Regions from separate parts of the Halomonas sp. A020 genome, predicted to be linked through region 3. Evidence: predicted binding sites of a transcription regulator. Region 3 holds the regulator's gene; each other region holds the start of a gene.
The links. Region 3 encodes sigma-54, which starts transcription at its own class of promoters, with help from an activator protein. Its sites were predicted from a motif close to TGGCACNNNNNTTGCTNT; they were not measured.

Region 1: a site for sigma-54 is predicted at 3,777-3,794, ahead of FRH_RS10900 (CmpA/NrtA family ABC transporter substrate-binding protein). Genes of this name have one in related genera too.
Region 2: a site for sigma-54 is predicted at 3,504-3,521, ahead of speB (agmatinase). Genes of this name have one in related genera too.

What each region holds. Positions count from the first base shown of each region.
Region 1 is NZ_AP022850.1:2,341,312-2,347,776, forward strand. It holds gene FRH_RS10880 (fructosamine kinase family protein) at 1-24, shown strand, start outside; gene cynS (cyanase) at 9-449, opposite strand; gene FRH_RS10890 (ABC transporter ATP-binding protein) at 442-1,398, opposite strand; gene ntrB (nitrate ABC transporter permease) at 1,409-2,266, opposite strand; gene FRH_RS10900 (CmpA/NrtA family ABC transporter substrate-binding protein) at 2,269-3,552, opposite strand; gene FRH_RS10905 (sigma 54-interacting transcriptional regulator) at 3,987-5,945, shown strand; gene FRH_RS10910 (TolC family outer membrane protein) at 6,094-6,465, shown strand, end outside.
Region 2 is NZ_AP022850.1:735,124-741,588, forward strand. It holds gene FRH_RS03370 (5-guanidino-2-oxopentanoate decarboxylase) at 1-925, opposite strand, end outside; gene FRH_RS03375 (YjiH family protein) at 936-2,318, opposite strand; gene speB (agmatinase) at 2,456-3,406, opposite strand; gene FRH_RS03385 (sigma 54-interacting transcriptional regulator) at 3,682-5,100, shown strand; gene FRH_RS03390 (ABC transporter ATP-binding protein) at 5,205-6,335, shown strand; gene FRH_RS03395 (ABC transporter substrate-binding protein) at 6,380-6,465, shown strand, end outside.
Region 3 is NZ_AP022850.1:3,631,820-3,638,284, reverse strand. It holds gene pmbA (metalloprotease PmbA) at 1-883, shown strand, start outside; gene FRH_RS17160 (HPr family phosphocarrier protein) at 902-1,171, opposite strand; gene rapZ (RNase adapter RapZ) at 1,210-2,127, opposite strand; gene ptsN (PTS IIA-like nitrogen regulatory protein PtsN) at 2,186-2,653, opposite strand; gene raiA (ribosome-associated translation inhibitor RaiA) at 2,658-2,966, opposite strand; gene FRH_RS17140 (RNA polymerase factor sigma-54) at 3,064-4,479, opposite strand; gene lptB (LPS export ABC transporter ATP-binding protein) at 4,585-5,343, opposite strand; gene lptA (lipopolysaccharide transport periplasmic protein LptA) at 5,357-5,851, opposite strand; gene lptC (LPS export ABC transporter periplasmic protein LptC) at 5,860-6,432, opposite strand; gene FRH_RS17120 (HAD hydrolase family protein) at 6,432-6,465, opposite strand, start outside.

The DNA.
Region 1 (6,465 bases), 1.3 Mb from region 3:
CTGGAGCACTACCAGGATTTATAGGGCAGGAATTTGCCGTTGAGGGTGAGCAGCACACGGTCGCCTTTCGGGTCTTCGACCTTATCCACCTCCATGGTGAAGTCGATGGCGCTCATGATGCCGTCGCCGAACTTCTCCTGCACCACGTCCTTGAGCGTTTCGCCGTACACGCCCACCACTTCGTAGAGCCGGTAGATGAACGGGTCTTGGGGAATCGCTTCATCCCACGCTTTGGTGGGGAAGGCCGTGAGTGCGGTAGCGACGTCGCCATCCACTTCGAGTACGTCGCAGAGTTTATGAGCGATATCGGCGCTGGCGCTGTTCATGCCGTAGCAGGCAGAGGCGACCCACACCGGCGACATGCCGACGGCGCTGGCAATGTCGTCCCAACTCAGTTTTTTGCGGGCCTTGGCAGCCAGCAGGGTATGACGCATTTCTAGCTTATCCATGACGGACCTCCTTGGGAGTGAACTTCACTAGGTTTTCTTGGGATTCGGTGGCAGGGGTTGCCGGGGTTGAAACCGTGGTGGCCTCGGCAGTCGCTAGTTGCACCGGGTTGACCGGTGTGGGATAGCGCAGGCCTTGGCCGTCGAACTCCTGGGTGCGCAGCTCGCCGGAGCGGTTCACCAGGAAGTCGACCAGGTAGTTACGAATCGTGTAGAAGTGCGGGTGTTTAACGATACTTGCCCGCTGGCGCGGCCGTGGCAGATCGATCTCCACCGCCTCGGCGATACGCGCCTGGGGGCCGTTGGTCATCAAAAAGATGCGGTCGGCCAGCAAGATCGCTTCGTCCACATCGTGGGTAATCATGAACACGGTTTGCTGATCCTGGCTCCAGATGTTGATCAGCTCGTCTTGAATGACGCCCCGGGTCAGCGCATCCAGCGCGCCAAACGGCTCATCCAACAGCAGCAGTTTGGGCTTGGTGGCAAACGCCCGGGCGATGCTCACCCGTTGACGCATACCGCCAGAGAGCTGGGAGGGCTTGCGGTCCACCACTTCTTTCAAGCCGACCATGTCCAGGTACTTCATGCTGTGGTCGGTAACTTCTCGATCGCTCCACGTTTTCCACCGGGCGCGTACGCCAAAGCGAACGTTTTCAAGCGCGGTTAGCCAGGGCAGCAGGCTGTAGTTTTGGAACACCACGCCGCGCTCGAGGCCTGGGCCGCTGATCTCTTTGTTCTCCATCACCAAGGACCCTTCGGAGAACTGATCCAGCCCGGCGAGCGCGTTCATGATGGTGGATTTACCGCAGCCAGAGTGGCCGATGATGCACACGAATTCGCCTTTCTCGAGCTGAAAACTGATGTTCTCGAACACCGTCAGCGGTTCGGCTTCTTTACTGGCACTTGGGAAGCGCTTGGCAGCTTTCTGTACCTCTACGAACGCATGACTCATGGTCGGCTCCTTATTCGGCGTAAGTGACGAAGCGGGCAATATAGGCAAGCGACATATCCAGCAGCATGCCCACCACGCCGATCATTAGGATGGAAAAGATCACGCTGGTCAGGTCGAGGTTGTTCCACTCGTTCCAGACGTAGTAGCCAATGCCCGTACCGCCCACCAGCATCTCGGCGGCCACGATGACCAGCCAGGCGATGCCGATGGAGATCCGCATACCGGTCAGAATGGTGGGCGCTGCCGCAGGTAGAATGACCTTGAAGGCCGTTTGCAGCGACGACAGCTCGTGGGTGCGGGCCACGTTCACCCAGTCGTTGCGTACGCCCGCCACGCCAAAGGCCGTGTTGAGCAGCATGGGCCAAATGGAGCAGATAAAGATCACGAAGATGGCGGAGGCTTCGGAATCGCGAATGATGAACAGTGCCAGCGGCATCCAGGCCAGCGGGGAGATGGGCCGCAACACCTGAATGAACGGGTTGAGCGCTCTGTACGCCAGCGGCGACATGCCAATCAAAAAGCCAATGGGAATCGCCACCAGCGCGGCCAGCAAATAGCCGCTGAGCACGCGATACAGCGAATAGCCCAGCTGAATGCCAATGCCTTTATCGTTGGGGCCTGCATCATAAAAAGGGTTCGAAAGCTCTTGCCACGCTTTGACGGCGATTTCTGAAGGTGGCGGTACTTTAGCGCTCTCATCGGCCCCGGCCAGCAGCTGCTCGTATTCGCTCAGCTCGGCACCTCCCCCCATGAGCGGGGATTGATTCAACCCTTCCCAGATGCCCAGACCCACGACCAGCAACATGATGGCAAGAATCGTGGCGCGAACGTTTAGGCTCAATTTCCACTCGGTAGTGGTGCGGTCCATGGTTAACCCCTCCGAATGGCGAAGCTGTCGACGTACGCTTCGGGCTGGGTGTAATCAAAGGTCTTGCCCATGATTTGGTAGTTGCGGGCGGTCTCTTCGGGCGCTTCATAGCCCAGCTCGCGCATCACGGTCTGCGCATCGGTAGCCAGATACACGTCCCGAGCGATCTGCTGATAATCCACGTCGCCTTCGATATAGCCCCAGCGCTTCATCTGCGTCAGGATCCAGACCGCCATGGAGTGCCAGGGGAAGGGGTCGAAATCGATGCGGTCGGGCACGTTCTGTACGCCGCCCAAACCGTCGGCAAAGCGCCCGGTGAGTACTTGCTCTATGACCGTGACCGGCTGGTTCAGGTAATTCGTCGGAGCAATGGCTTCGGCAATCTCTGAGCGGTTGGCAGGGTCGGAGGAGTACTGTGTCGCGTCGATAATCGCGCGAAGCAAAGCGCCGTAGGTGTTCGGGTTCTCGCGGGCAAAGCGGGCGCTGGTGGCAAAGGCGCAGCAGGGGTGTCCGTCCCAAATCTCTTTGGTCAGCAGATGAATGAAGCCGATGCGTTCGAATACCGCGCGCTGGTTGAAGGGGTCGGGTGATAAGAAGCCGTCGATGTTGCCTGCCCGCAGGTTGGCGACCATCTCGGGCGGCGGAATCACGCGAATTTGAATATCTTGATCCGGATCCAAGCCGTGCTCGGCGACATAGTAGCGCAGTAGGAAGTTGTGCATGGAGTACTCGAACGGTACGCCAAAGGTAAAGCCTTTCCACTGCTGCGGATCGCGCTTATCCAGGTGGTCGTTATGTAGCACGATGGCCTGACCGTTGATGTTTTCTACCGCTGGCATGATGAATGGCTCGGGCGTGGAACCCGCACCGAGGGTCATGGCCAATGGCATGGGCGTTAGCATGTGCGCCGCGTCGTATTCGCGGTTAAGGGATTTATCCCGCGCCACTGCCCACCCCGCGGTTTTGATGACCGAGACATCCAGGCCGTAGCGCTCATAAAAACCCATGGGGTGGGCCATGATGATGGGGGTAGCGCAGGTAATGGGAACGAAGCCCACATTAAGCTGGGTTTTCTCGAGCGGACCTAAACTCTCTTTGACGGCGGCTTTGATCGAATCTAGGGGGAACAGGCTCGCTAACGCCGCGGCGGCCGTGCCGCCACCCACCAGCTTCATGAACTGACGGCGGTGCATGTCGCTATGGCCAAACATGCCGCGTATTAAGGCGCTTTCGACCACTCGATCCATAACGTCATCGGCGCTGCTTGGCGTTAACGATGGTGCCACTGCGTTTGTCTGATGCGGGGACCTAGCGCTGTTGGGTTGGGAGGGGGAGCACTGATGGCAATCGCACTGTCGTCCGTGAATCAGTGATTGGCGATGATCGAACGGGTTGCCAAGACTGCTGGGGTCGTTGTTCTCTTTCATGGACGTTCACCTCACAGGAGCAAAAGGGGTTTAAGCTGCGCCGTCTTGGTGCGTAACGATTCCCTGCGGCGCTATGTCCATAGATAGCGACTTATATGCCAAAACGAGTTTTTCTGATGTTTTTGTCGATGAGTCATAGGGTTACTGGTGTGAGAAGGCAGTCGCTGAGTCAACGAATTCGTCACGATTTTTCGTCAATGACGATATTTCGTTGTTTAAATAACGAAAATTCGTGATTGGCCCGCTGTTTGTATGGAAAGAGAGTCGTCCAGCTGGCTGCCAAGGAGCCTGTGATGCGTGGCACTTCCCACTCCTCGATCATCGAAACGCCCTTAACGCATATGGCCAGCCATACGCCGCTGGCCATGATCATCGTCGATCCGCTTAGCGATTCCCTGATCGATGCCAACCCTGCCGCCTGCCACTTGCTGCTCCTAGCGCGTGATCAAACCCTCACCACCCCCTTCAGTCACCGCTTGAGCGCCTCACTGCCGCTATGGGTCAGCTTTACCGACGAGGTACTAACGACCGGGCAAGGGTGGTCGGATGATTTAGTGCTGCTGGATAGCGCCCGCCAACCTCGTCGTGTCGAAGTCTATGGCCAACGCTTGCAGAGCGAATCGCAGCTATTGTTGACGTTGATCGATCGCAACAAGGCCGAACAGCGTCGTGCCAAGGCCGAGCTTAGCCGACAGCACCGGCAAGGGGAGGTGGGCTGGCAGCGGGTCGAGCAGGTGTTCGAGCGTATCGAAAAGCAGAACCAGCTGATTCTCAGCGCGGCCGGGGAGGGCATTTACGGCCTGGATGCCGATGGCAAAACCACCTTCGTCAATCCGGCCGCCGAGCGCATTCTTGGCTGGAGTACGGAGGATATGGTGGGCCACGATGCGCATCTGATGTTTCATCATACCCACGCCGATGGCAGCCACTTCCCCGTCCAGCAGTGCCCTATCCATGCCTCGTTTAGTGATGGTCAAGTGCACCATGTGGATGACGAAGTGTTCTGGCATAAAAATGGCGAGGCCATTCCCGTGGAGTACACCAGCACGCCGATTTTCGAAATGGGCCGATTAGTGGGAGCGGTGGTCCTGTTTCGCGATATTCGCGAGCGTAAACGTGCCGAGCAGCAGCTACGCGATGCGCTAGAAGAGGTGGAGTCGCTCAAACGCCGCTTGGAGCTAGAGAACCAGTATCTGCAAGAAGAGATCAAAGCCGAAGTGAACCACCGCAATATCGTCGGCAACAGCCCGGCGGTGGCCAAGCTGACTCAGCAGATTGCCATGGTCGCGCCGACCAGCGCTAACGTGCTGATTAGCGGCGAGTCAGGTACTGGCAAAGAACTGATTGCCCGGGCAATTCACGCAGGTAGTACTCGCAGCGACCGGCCGTTGATCCGCGTGAACTGTGCCGCGATTCCCCGCGACCTCTTCGAGAGTGAGTTCTTCGGTCACGTGAAAGGCGCCTTTACCGGCGCGGTGCAAGACCGTCCGGGACGCTTTGAATTGGCCCATGGCGGCACGCTGTTCCTGGATGAAGTAGGGGAAATCCCATTAGAGCTGCAGAGCAAGCTGCTGCGCGTATTGCAGGATCAGCAGTTCGAGCGGGTGGGGGATAACCGTACCCGCGAAGTGGATGTGCGGGTGATTGCGGCGACCAATCGTGAGTTAAAAGAGATGATCGATGCCGGGCAGTTTCGCGAGGATCTCTACTTCCGATTGAACGTCTTTCCCATCGACTCCGTTCCACTGCGCAAACGCATCGAAGACGTGCCGCTGCTGGCCCGCCACTTCTTGCATCGCGCCTGCCTGAAGTTCAACAAACCTGGGGTACGAATACCGCCTGCGCAACTTGATGTCCTCACGCGTTATCCCTGGCCCGGCAATATTCGCGAGTTGGAGAACGTCATCGAGCGTCAGGTAATCGTGACGCAAGATCAGCGGCTCTCTTTCGATGACCTTTTGTTGGTAGAGCCACTATCTCGTCACACGGCGTTCAACGAAACGTCGCACGATAGTAGCGAGTTGCCCGACCACCTGCTCACCGAGCAAGCGCTGTGCCATCAGCAGCGGTGCAATGCACTAAAAGCGTTGAAAGCCGCAAACGGAAAGGTGTCTGGGGCGGGAGGAGCGGCTGAGCTGTTGGGCATGAAGCCCACCACCCTCACTTCGCGACTGCAAAAATGGGGCATCGATCCTCGGCAATATCGCAGACGCCAGCGCAAAAGTACGTCAGCCAACGATGCTTTGGACTAAGGTTAGGGAGGATCTGCTTGACATCCGTTTGTACACACAAATCAGGCAACTTCAAGTCTAGCATACATACATGAATGTAACTATAATGCCACTCTTTCATAATGGTGCTCTGCTGCGCCGTCTTACGTTGACACCTAGAGGCAATCCCATGCGACTAGCACACTGGGCAGTCAATGCCCCCTTCCGCCCCCTATTGTTGGCAGTACTCACGGCGTCCTTTATCGCGCCCGCCCAAGCGGCCGATTTGGTGACCATTACCCGTGACGCGCTGAATAACAATGCGGCTCTGGCCTCTGCGCGGTCTGAGTTTTCAAGCGTCGAAGCGGCGCGTGACGTCGCCCGCGGTGGACTGCTGCCTCAAGTGAACGCCTCTGGCAGCGCTGTGCATAACGAGCAGTTCGAGAGTCAAGGCTCGGCCCGTGGTGCCGGTACCGGAGCAGGGGCTAATGCGGGTGTCGGCGTCAGTGACGATAGCTACAACACGGTCTCTTTGACGTTAGAAGCCACCCAGGCTCTATTC
Region 2 (6,465 bases), 1.1 Mb from region 3:
GCTGCTCGGGATCGATGTCGATACGAATCAGCGTGCCGTTGAGATGAAAGCCGTCGTCGAAAACGACGTCATAGTCGGTTTCGCCCAGCTCGGTGCCTATGGCCAAAATCACATCGGCACTGGCAGCCAGCTCCCTCACAGCGGGCAGTGCGGCATTGGCTCCCAGGTCCAGCGGGTGATCACGCCCCAGCAGTCCCTTGGCGTTGATGGTCGTCACCGTGGGGGCATCCAGCTGCTCTACCAGGGCCCTGGCGGCGTCTGGCGCTGACACACAACCACCCCCTAACAGCACCAGAGGCTGCTGCGCCGCCTTGAGTAGCCGAGCCGCCTCGGCCAGCCCTTCCGGGTCGGGAGCCGCGCGGTATAGCGTGGGCGCTTGCCAGCTAGTCGGCACGCTGACAGGCGCATTAAACAGATCGATAGGGATTTCGATATGTACCGGGCCTGGGCGAGCACCACTGAACACGGCAAAGGCGCGGGCCAGTACTTCCGGCAGCGTGCTGGCATCCAGCAGCGTGTGGCTAAACCGCGCCACGCCGCTGATCAGTTGCTGCTGGCTGGGCAGTTCGTGCAGCCGCCCCTGACCCAAGCCCAGGGTATCGCGTCGGTTAACGCTGGAGATCACCAGCATGGGGATGGAGTCCGCCAGGGCTTGGCCCATGGCGGTGGCTATATTGGTCATCCCCGGCCCGGTGATGATCAAGCACACCCCCGGCTGACCGCTGGCACGGGCATAGCCATCGGCCATGAAGCCAGCCCCCTGCTCGTGGCGCGGGGTGATGTGCTCTACCTCACTGCTTTCCAGGCCACGGTACAGCTCTACTGTGTGTACACCGGGAATGCCAAACAGTGCCCGCACGCCGTAGGTATCGCGCAGCAGATGGATCAACAGATCGGCGCAGGTCATCGTCGTTGACTCGTTCATACATGACCTCTTAGAAGAAAAACGTATGGGCCATGAAGGCAATGATTGGCAGCGTAATGGCCGTACGCAGCAGAAACACCACGGCTAGCTCCCAGAACCTGATGGGAATCTTCGACTTGAGCAGCAGTGCACCAATTTCCGACATATACACCAGCTGCGTCATGGAAAGGCAGGCAATCACGAAGCGGGTCAACTCACTATCGATGTTGGTGGCCAGCACGGCAGGCAGGAACATGTCCGCGAACCCTACCAGCGTGGCAGGGGCGGCCGCCTGGGCTTCGGGAAGACGCAACAGCTCCAGCACCGGCACCATGGGGTAAGAGAGCCAGGTAAATAGCGGCGTGAACTCGGCCAAAATCAGCGCCACGGTGCCAATCGCAAACACCAATGGCAGCAGCGTCAGAAAGATATCGATGACGTTGAGCAGCGCCAACAGTGCTAGTTCTTTTGGCCCTGGTGCGCCCGCTGCGCGGCGGGTGGCCTGCAACAGGCTGTAGCGGAACAGGCCCACGTTTTCGGTGCGCTCCTCGCTTAACTGGCAGCCGACCGGCTCGTAGTAGTCATTGGATTTACGCGACAGCGGCGGAATCCGCGAGACAACCACCGCAGCAATTAAGCCCGACACCACGACGGTAAAGTAGAACGGCACGAACAGGTGATTGAGATTGACGAAATTGACTACTAACAGACTAAAAGCGATGGAAGCGACAGAGAAGTTCGTTGCAATCACCGAGGCTTCGCGGCCATTGTAGTAGCCCTGCTCGTACTGTTGGGCAGTAATTAGCACACCCACCGTTCCCGACCCCATCCAAGAGGCAGTCGCATCGATAGCGCTTCGCCCAGGTAAGTTGAAAATAATGCGAAACGGTTTGCGTACCATGGTGCCAATGAACTCCATGAAACCGAATTCGACCAGAAATGGCAGCAATACGGCAGCAAAGAAGAAAAAGGTCAACAACACAGGGGCTAAGTCATTGAGCATGACACCGCCGGTAAACGACGCAGTGACGAACTCAGGCCCAAACTGGAAAAAGGTCATGATGACAAAAACGGCGCCCAAGACCCGCATGGCTATCCAAATCGCGCCCACATTGAACATATCGTGGAAAGGCCCACTTTTCGCCCAGGCAGGTTGGGTGACTTTAACGTAGAGCGTCACGACGACTGACAGGCACAATACGAACAACGCGATAGCGGGTAAGGCGTCCTCCAGCAGAGATTGCAGCCCATCTGCCATGATCCCCATGCCAATATTGATCGAATCACCTATTTGGAAAGGCACCAAAAACAGCATTACCCCAATGATGGAAGGGATCAGAAACTTCAGTAAATCTCGGCTAGGGATGGGGGCCGTCGATGTCGGTTCTTCCGACTTCGCTTGAGAATGAGACATACGATTCACCTTTTGAGTGTGATTATTGGAGGTGGGCTGGCGGCGTCCGGAAGGGAAGCGAGGCTTCCCTTCTCATGTATTGTCATCTGCGCCTTGTTAGGTCGGCGCTTGGTGCAGGGCACTTTTGCAGGCAGCGCTTACGGGCGGCGTTGCGCTGCGGGCAGTACGCAGAGCATTTCATAAAGCAGCGTGGCGCCCATTAGCGCCGTGTTGCCGCTGGGGTCGTACGGCGGCGACACTTCCACTAGATCGCCACCAACGATATTCAAGCCCGCAGCGCCCCGCACGATTTCCAAGCCTTGGGCAGAGGTCAGCCCGCCCATCTCCACGGTGCCGGTGCCAGGGGCAACGGAGGGATCCAACCCGTCGATATCAAAACTGATATACACCGGGGTATCGCCCATTTGCTCACGCACTTCGGCCATCAGTGGGGCCAGCGAGCGGTACCAGCACTCCTCGGCGGGCACTACGCGGAAACCCTGTTCGCGGCACCAGTCGAAATCTTCCGGGGCATAGCCGGTTCCACGCAGGCCGATTTGCACGACCTTGTTATGAGCCAGCAGCCCTTCCTCTTGGGCGCGGCGGAACGGCGTGCCATGGGCAATCGGCTCACCGAACATATGCTCGTTCACATCCGCATGGGCATCGATATGAATCAAGCCCACCGGGCCATGCTTTTTGGCCATGGCGCGTAGAATCGGCAGCGTCAGCGTGTGCTCGCCCCCTAGCGTGAGAGGAATGCAGTCATGCTTCAGCACGTCGTCGTAGAAGGCGGTGATGATGTCGACGCTTTTCGGCAGATGAAAGGTGTTGATGGGCACGTCACCGATATCGGCGATCTGAAGACGCTCGAAGGGAGCTGCCCCCGTGGCCATGTTGAAGGGGCGCAACATGCGCGACTCATCGCGAATCTGGCGTGGCCCCAGGCGGGTACCGGGGCGGTTCGATGTACCGATATCCATGGGAATGCCGATAAACGCTGCATCCAGCCCTTCGGCACTCTCTTGTGTGGGCAGGCGCATCATGGTGGCAGGGCCTGCAAAGCGCGGCATGGTGTTGCCGCCCAGCGGCTGATTGAATTCCGACATCGTTCTCTCCTTGGATTTATTGTGGCCAGCCTGAAGGGCTCGGCGCTTCAGCGATTTATCCAGCTCATACCGCTCATGCATCGTTGATGCACAGATCAGTGCACAGACCATGCCAAGTCACCTGCGCTGATAAGTAGGGAGGTTTACCGCCCCATCGATGCAAAAATGAATCGCAACGCTAATGAAACGATGCAAAAATGAATCAACGAGTCATATTTGCATTGTCCTGTTCATCCAACGATACAAAAGCGGGTGCGGTAGATAAGGAGGGACGCATGAGTGAAATCGACAGGCGCGTACTGCAAACCATTGTGGAAACCGCGAATGACCACTTTTTTATTGTCAGTGGCGACGGTCAAATCTTGGATATAAGCCCAGGTGCCGAGGCGGTGTACGGCGTCTCGCGGGAAGAGCTGCTCTCCAGCAGCGTTCAACAGCTGCAGGCGGCCGGCGTTTTGAAACCTTCCATCACCCTGGAAGTGATGCGCACCCGCCAGCCCGCTCAGCTAATGCAAATCACCGGCACGGGTCGCCGCGTCATCGCAGAAGCCTACCCGGTGTTCGTCAACGGCACGCTAGAGCGCATTATCAGCCGCTCAAGAGATCTCACCGACTTACAGCTTCTGCAGGACGAGTACGCCCTGCTACAAAAACGCTTTAGCGAACACTTAAAGCGCAGCCAGGCCGCGCCCGATGCCGAAGAGCAGGCGTTGGATGACGCGTTGGATAACCTGCAGGTCAGAAGCCATGTGATGCGGGAAATCGCCCTGCTGCTCAAGCGTGTCGCGCCGTCGGATGCCAACGTGCTGATGCTCGGCGAATCAGGCGTCGGCAAGACCGCGTTCGCCAAGCAGCTACACCGGTGGAGCCAGCGCTGCGACGGCCCCTTTATTGAAGTGAACTGCGCGGCAATCCCGGAAAATCTGTTTGAGTCCGAAATGTTTGGCTATCAGCCCGGCGCCTTCAGCGGTGCAGCCCGGCAAGGCAAAGCGGGGCTGTTAGAGCAGGCCGAAAGCGGCACGCTGTTTCTGGACGAAATCGGCGAGCTGCCGCTATTGATGCAAACCAAGCTGCTTAAAGTCATTCAGGATGGCAGCCTGACGCGCCTGGGTGATACGCGCTCCCGTCGGGTCGATTTTCGCTTGGTCGTGGCAACCAATCAGGATTTGGGCAAACAGGTAGAAGCGGGGCGTTTCCGCCTCGACCTTTACTACCGTCTCAACGTCATCCCGGTCACTCTGCCACCGCTGCGCGACCGACGTGAGGATATTCCCGTCCTGGTTGAAGCGTGTTTAAACCGGCTCAACCAGCGCTATGGGCGGCAGAAAATTCTCGGTAATCACGTATGGTCGACCCTCATGGGCAGCGACTGGCCGGGTAATGTCAGGGAGCTGGAAAACTGGCTGGAGAGAGCCTGGCTTTCAAGCCCCACCGATCAAATTGAAGTGCCTGCAACGCAGGCCTATATCGAACAGCATACCCACCGCTTGGCGAATGTATCTGCTTCACCTATCGCGGCACCGCTCGCCTCAGGCGAAAGCTTGAAAGAGTACCTAGAGCGGTTAGAGCGGGACGCGCTACGAACGTTGTGTCACACGCTGCCCAGCACCTACGCCATCGCCAAGCGGCTGGGTATCAGCCAATCCAGCGTCGTACGCCGGTTGCAGCGTTACGGCATTAACATCTCTCGTTGATGCTTAGCCCCATACGTCACACCCCTGCCACACGAGCGTCATTCAACCGCAACACCTCCATCACATGATTGACCGATAAGCCCACGGCCAATCTTGGAGGTGCTATGTCACAACAGCCGCAAATACGCCTTCAAAGCGTTTCCAAGCACTGGGGCGCGACCACGGCAGTCAACGACATTTCCTTCGACATTCAGCCTGGGCAGTTCGTCATCCTGCTGGGGCCGTCAGGCTGTGGAAAATCCACCACGCTGCGCATGATCGCAGGTTTGGAAGAAGCCAGCAGCGGGGAGATTCATATTGGTGAGCGCGATGTGACACGCCTGCCACCTGGCGACCGTGGGCTGAGCATGGTGTTTCAGTCCTATGCGCTATTTCCGCATTTGAGCGTGGCCGACAACATCGTCTTTGGCCTGCGCAGCCGGAAGGTAGCGAAGGCAGAACGGCAGCAGCGCCTGGCCCAGGTGGCCGAGCTGGTGGACCTGACGGATTACCTGCACCGCAAACCGGCCCAGCTTTCCGGCGGCCAGCGTCAGCGGGTGGCGCTGGCGCGAGCGATTATCTCAGAGCCCCCCATCTGTTTGATGGATGAGCCGCTGTCCAACCTCGATGCGCGGCTGCGCAGCGATATGCGCAGGGAGATCAAAGCCCTGCAATCACGACTCGATATGACGGTGGTTTACGTCACTCACGATCAGGTGGAGGCCATGAGCATGGGAGACCGTGTGATCTTGATGCAACAAGGACATATCGTGCAGGACGGCACACCCGACGAACTTTATAACCAGCCCGCCAGCGCTTTTGCTGCCAGCTTTATTGGCAGCCCGGCCATGAACCTTTTGCCTCTAGTGCAAGGTGACCAGGGGGCCGTTATCGAGGGCGAACCCTCGACCCCAGTGGCTCCCATGGAGGCCGCCGGGGGGCAGCTGGGCGTGCGCCCTGAAGATATCGAACTGCGCCCAGCATCCGAGGCAGGCATTCCGGCCCAGGTACTCAGTGATGAGTACTTAGGTGCCGACACGATTGCCCATGTCGCCGTCGGCAATCACACCGTGCGCGTTCGCCTTAGCGGTAAGCAAGCGCTCTCGGGTAAGCCCTGCAAACTCTACTGGACGCCAGATAGCGCCCATTTGTTTGATCAACAGGGTCTGCGTCAGCAAGCGTTAGCGCCTCTTGCCTTACCCGCTTCGCATCGAAGCGTACCGCGCCCGCCCGCCGTGGGCTCTTTCCAACACTGACCGCTCTCATCCTGACAACATCACAAACACTTGTGGAGTCTCTCATGCGTTCTCAGTTCTCTTTTGCAATGACAGCCATCGCCGCAGCACTGTTAGGTGCCGGTCACGCCAGCGCTAACAGTGTCGACTT
Region 3 (6,465 bases):
GTCGGAGGGTGCGTCACTCTCCAGCGGCGAGGGTGTCCGTGTTTATGCCAACAGCCACGGATTTTTGGGCACTCAAAAAGGCAGCAATCACTCGCTCTCATGCATGCTGATCGCCCAGGACGATCAGGGTATGCAACGCGACTATGATTACACCGCCGCACGTAATCCACACCATTTACGCAGCCCGGAAGAAGTCGGTCGAGAAGCGGCAACTCGCACGCTTCGCCGACTGGGTGCGCGTCGGCCACCGACCGGTACCTTTCCGGTGCTGTTCGACCCTACGCTAGCCAGCGGCCTGATCGGTCATCTAATGAGCGCCTTGGCAGGCGGTGCGCTATACCGAGAAGCCTCTTTTCTGTGTGACCGTCTGGGAACGCCGCTTTTTCCCGATTGGTTTGGCTTGGAAGAGCGACCCATGGAAGTGGGGGCGACGGCGAGCTCGCCGTTCGATGCCGAGGGCGTGCAAACCCGTAATAATCGATTCATCGATCGGGGGCAGGTTGCCAGCTACATGCTTTCTGCTTATAGCGCACGGCGTTTAGGTATGCACTCGACTGGAAATGCAGGTGGCGCGCGCAATTTACGCCTGCTGGCTCCGTTAACGCCACGAGCCGAGCTGTTGAGTCAGATGGGGCAAGGTATTTGGGTCACCGAACTCATGGGGCAGGGGGTGAACGGTGTGACCGGTGATTACTCGCGGGGAGCGGCAGGCTTTTGGATTGAAAACGGTGAAGTTCAGTACCCAATCGAGGAGTTCACGATCGCCAGTAACCTGAACAAGATGTTTGCCGGGCTGAGTGGCGTAGGGGATGACACGGATACACGGGGCAGCATTCACACGGGGAGCTGGCTGGTGGATGCGATGACCGTGGCGGGCAGCTAAGCGTTCACGCTGCATCGATTACTGATCTTCTTCAAACCGAGCGTCGAATAGCGCCTCGATAGCATCGAGCGCTCGTTCGGCGTCTTCCCCTTCTGCAATGACGGTGAGCTCGGTACCGCAGGGCGCGGCGAGCATGAGCAGTGACATGATATTGGCAGCATCCGCTTTTTGCTGCTTCTTGTACACATGAATCTGGGCAGAGAACTGCTGGCCACACTGAACCAGTTTGGTGGCTGCGCGGGCGTGAAGGCCGCGCTGATTGGTAAGGGTCAACGTTCTTTCGGGCACTCTGGTTCCTTTTTGCCGAGTGGAGTTTTAGGGAGGGCTCAGGGAGTACTGGGCGTCGCCGCCGTATGTTGGGTTGTCGGCGTTTCGCTGAGCGTGTACTGCAGCCCTAGCTCGCGATGCCTCAACTGCACTTCCCCTGTTTGTTTGACGAGCCGCTGTGCAAGCTGCTCGATCATATAAACGGACCGGTGTTGGCCGCCCGTGCAGCCAATGGCCACGGTCATATAGCTGCGATGGCTATTTTGATAAGCCGGTAGCCACTTCTCCAGCCACGTTTCAATATCGCTTGCCATGGCCTCTACCACGGGGTAGCCGCTCAAGAAGTCGATGATGTTGGCGTCGCGACCGGTATATTGGCGCAGAGTAGGGTCCCAATAAGGATTGGGCAAGCAGCGTACGTCGAACACGAGGTCGGCATCCAGCGGAACGCCGCGTTTGTAGCCAAAGGACTCGAAGGTGAGCGTCAGTTGATGCTGGCGCTGATGAGCTACTTGGTCGGTAATGCGGCGTCGCAGATCGTGTACGGAGAGTCGAGACGTATCGATCAATAAATCGGCGAGGTCGCGAATGTCATTCAGCGTCTCTTCTTCTTTGTTGATCGCTTCTTCCAGCGTCATGTCGCTATCACGGGTGAGGGGATGACGACGGCGGGTGGCCGAGTAACGCTCCAGCAAAATACGCGCATCGGTTGTCAGGTAGATCACCTGAAAACGAATTTCCCGGTGGCGCAATTCTTCAAGTAGCGCTGGCAGACGCTCCAGCGCAGTAGGTAAGTTGCGTGCGTCGATACTGACGGCAATCCGGGTGCGCTCACCCTGGGCGCGCAACTCGTCGATAAGCGAGCCCAACAGCATGGCAGGCAAGTTATCGATCGCGTAATAGCCAAGATCTTCCAGCGCTTGTAAGGCGATAGACTTACCGGAACCTGAACGGCCGCTAATGATCACCAGTTGCATAGCGTCTCTCTTGGCGTTTGAGCGTAAGAAGTAAAGACAAATTGAAGGAGTAGATCTGTTACGCAGCTTGTTCGCGTATCTTGGCCGTTATCAGCGTCAACAGTTCTTTTTGGCTGCCTGCTTTGCGCAGCTGTTGGCGAGTATCGGCGTCGTTCATGATCGTCGCGACTTGTCCGAGCAAAGCAAGGTGCGTGTCATCGGCTTCTTCAGGCACCAGCAAAACGAACACGAGATCGACCGGGTCCCCATCGATGGCATCGAAATCGACGGGTTCCGCCAGTTTCAAAAAGCCAGCAATGGGGGCACTGCAGTGTGGGCTTCTTGCGTGGGGAATGGCAACACCGTTGCCAATCCCCGTGCTGCCAAGACGCTCGCGCCCAATCAAACGACTGAACACTTCTTGGCTGTCAAGGCTGGGCGTGTTTTGGGCGATGAAGGTGCTGAAAAACTCCAGCACCCGCTTTTTGCTGCCCCCGGGTACGTCATAAAGCACGCGCTCCGGGGGGAGAATGGTTTCCAACGTCATTGAGTTAACGCACGCCTGCGCCTTGAGCGCGAGCTTGTGCTTTTTCCTTGTGTTTGACGAGTTGACGATCGATTTTGTCCGCAAGGGCATCGATGGCAGCATACATATCGTTATCGAGTGCCTCGGCATGAAGGTCAGCACCGGCGGCATGTAGCGTGCACGTTGCCTGCTGGCGCTCCTTTTCGACAGATAAGGTCACTTGTACCGTGGTGATATTGTCGTAGTGTCGTTCGACGCGTTCCAGCTTTTCGTTAACGTAGTCACGCAAGGCGTCAGTCAGTTCAACGTGATGACCAGTGATGTTTACTTGCATTGACGTGCTCCTTATCCATCGGGCTGTACTTCGATTGTAACCCTTTTTACGCTATTGCAAAGCCCTTGCGGTGAGTTTGTCACGACCAAGCGTTTAACTAGCGTAAACGGCGGCGCTCGCTCGAAGAGGGAATGCCCATCGACTCGCGATATTTCGCGACGGTACGTCGTGCCACGCTTATTCCGCCCTCTTCGAGAAGCGTCACCAAGCGACTATCGGAGAGCGGTTTGCCTGAGGGCTCCTCTTGAATGAGCTTTTTGATACGTGCGCGAATGGCCGTGCTCGAGTGGCTGTCGCCGCCGTCTTGGCCACTGACTTGACTGGAGAAAAAGTATTTCAACTCGAACACGCCACGCGGTGTATGAATGAACTTCTGTGTCGTCACGCGTGAGATGGTCGACTCATGCATCTCTACGGCTTCGGCGATGTCGGCCAAGATCAGTGGCTTCATGGCCTCTTCGCCGTGCTCTAGAAAGCCAATTTGGCGAGCGATGATTTCACGCCCCACGCGCAGCAAGGTGTCATTGCGGCTAGAGAGGCTTTTGATCAGCCAGCGCGCTTCTTGAAGGTGCTCTTTCAAGAACTGGTTGTCCTGGCTCTTGTCGGCGCGTTTGATCAAGCTGGCGTAGTCGGGTTGGATGCGTAGCCGTGGAAGAGCGTCCGGGTTGAGCTCTAAATGCCAGCCTTCGTTGTCATGGCGCACGACCAGATCGGGAGTGATGTAGCTATCGTCGGTCACGCCGTAGGCGCTGCCGGGTCGGGGATCGAGGCTGCGAATTAATCGAATGACGTCATCCAGCTGTTCATCGTCCAGGCTCAAACGGCGCTTGAGGAGGCGCATATCGTCTTTGCCTAGCGCCTCCAAAAACTGTCGTACCAGCCGTTTGGCTGGCATCAATAGCGGGGTGTCTTCCGGCAACGCAGCAAGTTGAAGCATCAGACATTCGCGCAGGTCGCGAGCGAACACGCCGGTCGGCTCGAACTGCTGCAAGCGCAGTAGGGTATTTTCCACTTCCCGTTGGCTCAAGCCGTCATGACCTTGTGCTTTGAGCCCTTCACGAATGTCGTTGAGCGGCTGGGTAAGATAACCATTGGCGTCCAGCGCATCGATCAGGCTCTCCGCAATTGCATATTCCCGTGAGCTGACATCGGTCATGGCCAGTTGCCACAGCAAATGGCCATGCAGGCTTTGGCCAGCGGCTTGGCGCTCGAAGTCGGGTCCTTCGCTACCACCGCTCAGACTGCCCATGTCTTGGTAGGTGTCCGACCAGTCGCTGTCGACGGAGAGTTCGTTGGGAATGCTGTCAGACCACTCGGCCTCTTGCGGCTCGCTGACTGCCTGTTCCCCAAACTCGTCCTCTTGCTCGAGCATAGGGTTGGCGTCAAGTGCTTGCTGAATTTCTTGACGGAGGTCCAGCGTAGAGAGCTGCAGCAGGGCAATGGCCTGTTGCAGCTGGGGTGTCATGGTCAGCTGTGTGCCGATACGCAATTGGAGAGAAGCTTTCATGACCATCTGAGAACCACTCGTTAATCAGAAAGCTCCACCCTAGAGCGAGTTATGGCTAGGTGCAAGTGCAATAAGCATGCCACTAAAAGAAAAGTTTGGTCAGGCCTCGGTTTAGAGCCGGAAATCAGCGCCCAGATAGACGTCGCGGACCTTTTGGTTATTGAGAATCTCCTGGGCGTTTCCACTGGCGATGATGTGGCCATCGCCAACGATGTAGGCGATATCGCAAATATCCAGGGTTTCACGCACGTTGTGGTCGGTGATCAAGACGCCGATGTGGCGTTTTTTGAGTGCGCGGATAATGGTTTTGATTTCGCCGACCGAAATAGGGTCGACCCCTGCAAAGGGTTCGTCGAGTAGAATGAACGCGGGCTCGGTGGCCAGCGACCGCGCGATCTCTACTCGACGGCGCTCGCCTCCTGAGAGGCTCATGCCTAGGTTGTCACGAATATGGGTGATATGAAAATCTTCGAGCAGTGACTCCAGGCGAGCTTCTCTGGCACTGCGATCGAGCGTTTTGCGCGTCTCGAGGATGGCCATGATGTTATCGGCTACCGAGAGCTTGCGAAAAATGGAGGCCTCTTGGGGAAGATACCCAATGCCTGCCATGGCGCGTTCGTGCATGGGCGCGTGGGTCAAATCCAGATCGTCGATACCCACATTGCCCGCATCGGATTTGACCAGTCCGACGATCATGTAAAACGAGGTGGTTTTACCGGCTCCATTGGGGCCCAACAGTCCAACGACACTGCCCTGGGCGATTTCCAGGTTGATGTCCTTGACGACACGGCGGCGTTTGTAGCTCTTCGCTAGGTGGTGGGCGTAGAGCGTTTTGACAGGTGCGGAATCTGCAGACGTTGATGCTGCCACGTGTGGGCGCTCCCTATTGTTCCGGCTGAAGGGTCATGCGAATGCGCTGGTTGTCGCTACCGTTCACGTCGGAGCGAGCTTGCACCACTTCCTGGTCGATGAAGTACTCCAGGCGGCCCCCTTGAAAGCGGTCGCCTTGCTGGGTCAGTTCGGCTTGGTCGATCAGCTCCACGCGGCGTTCGGCGACATGATAGATGATGCGCCGTGCCCAACCTTCCATGGGGGTCTCCTGGTCGTCGAGACGATTGCGCAAGTAGGCACGCTCACCCGTGGCAATGGCTTGAGAAAGTTCCCCTGCATCATTGCGCTGAATCTCGACGCGTTCGCCGCGCAATTGCATTTCGCCTTGACGAATATCCACGTTACCTGAGTAAACTGCGGTGCCCGCGCGCTGGTCGAGGTCCAGGCGGTCGGCTTCTACTTCGATGGGTGCTTGGCTTTGCGCCATGGCAGCCGTCGCCAGCGGTAGCGTTAAAGCAAAGAGGGTGCTGCGGAGAGAGGCATTCATCGCGACTCCTAGGGGGTACGAGTGGCCGGCGGATGCACGCCGCGCACGTTGTTGGTCAGGCGGACCTGGCTGTCATCCAGCCAAACGTCCATGCGGGAAGCTTCCATACGCTGAGGGGGCTGCTGCAACAGCACGGGCGTAGTGCTCCAGGCGTGGCGGGTCACGCCATCGTAGTTGAGTTGCTGTGTATCGAGCTGCCAACCCTCTTCAGGCGCGAGCAGCCGGGCAGACCCGCGCAGCGTCAAGGCCTGAGTATCGGTATTCAGGGTGCCGGTATCCGCGGTCGCCAACCACTCCCGCTGTTCGCTATCGAACAGCGTAGCACGTGGCGACACGACATCTGTCATGGCCGTTTGAGGTGTATGCACTAGCCGGGGAGTGACCAGCGACTGCTGAATCGTCCCCGATTCCCCAAATAGGGTGATTTCGGCATTCTCTAATACATGACCTGGCTCCTGAGCGCGCGCTTGCTCGTCGATATCTCGCTCTTGGGCGCTGCGCGGGTCGAGCCAAACCAAAAGCATGCCCAGGACGACGACCAGTGCCGTTACCCAAACTCGTTTTCTGAGCTTTACGCCCATCATGAGTGCCTGTGAAGATAGGTGTCGAGTACG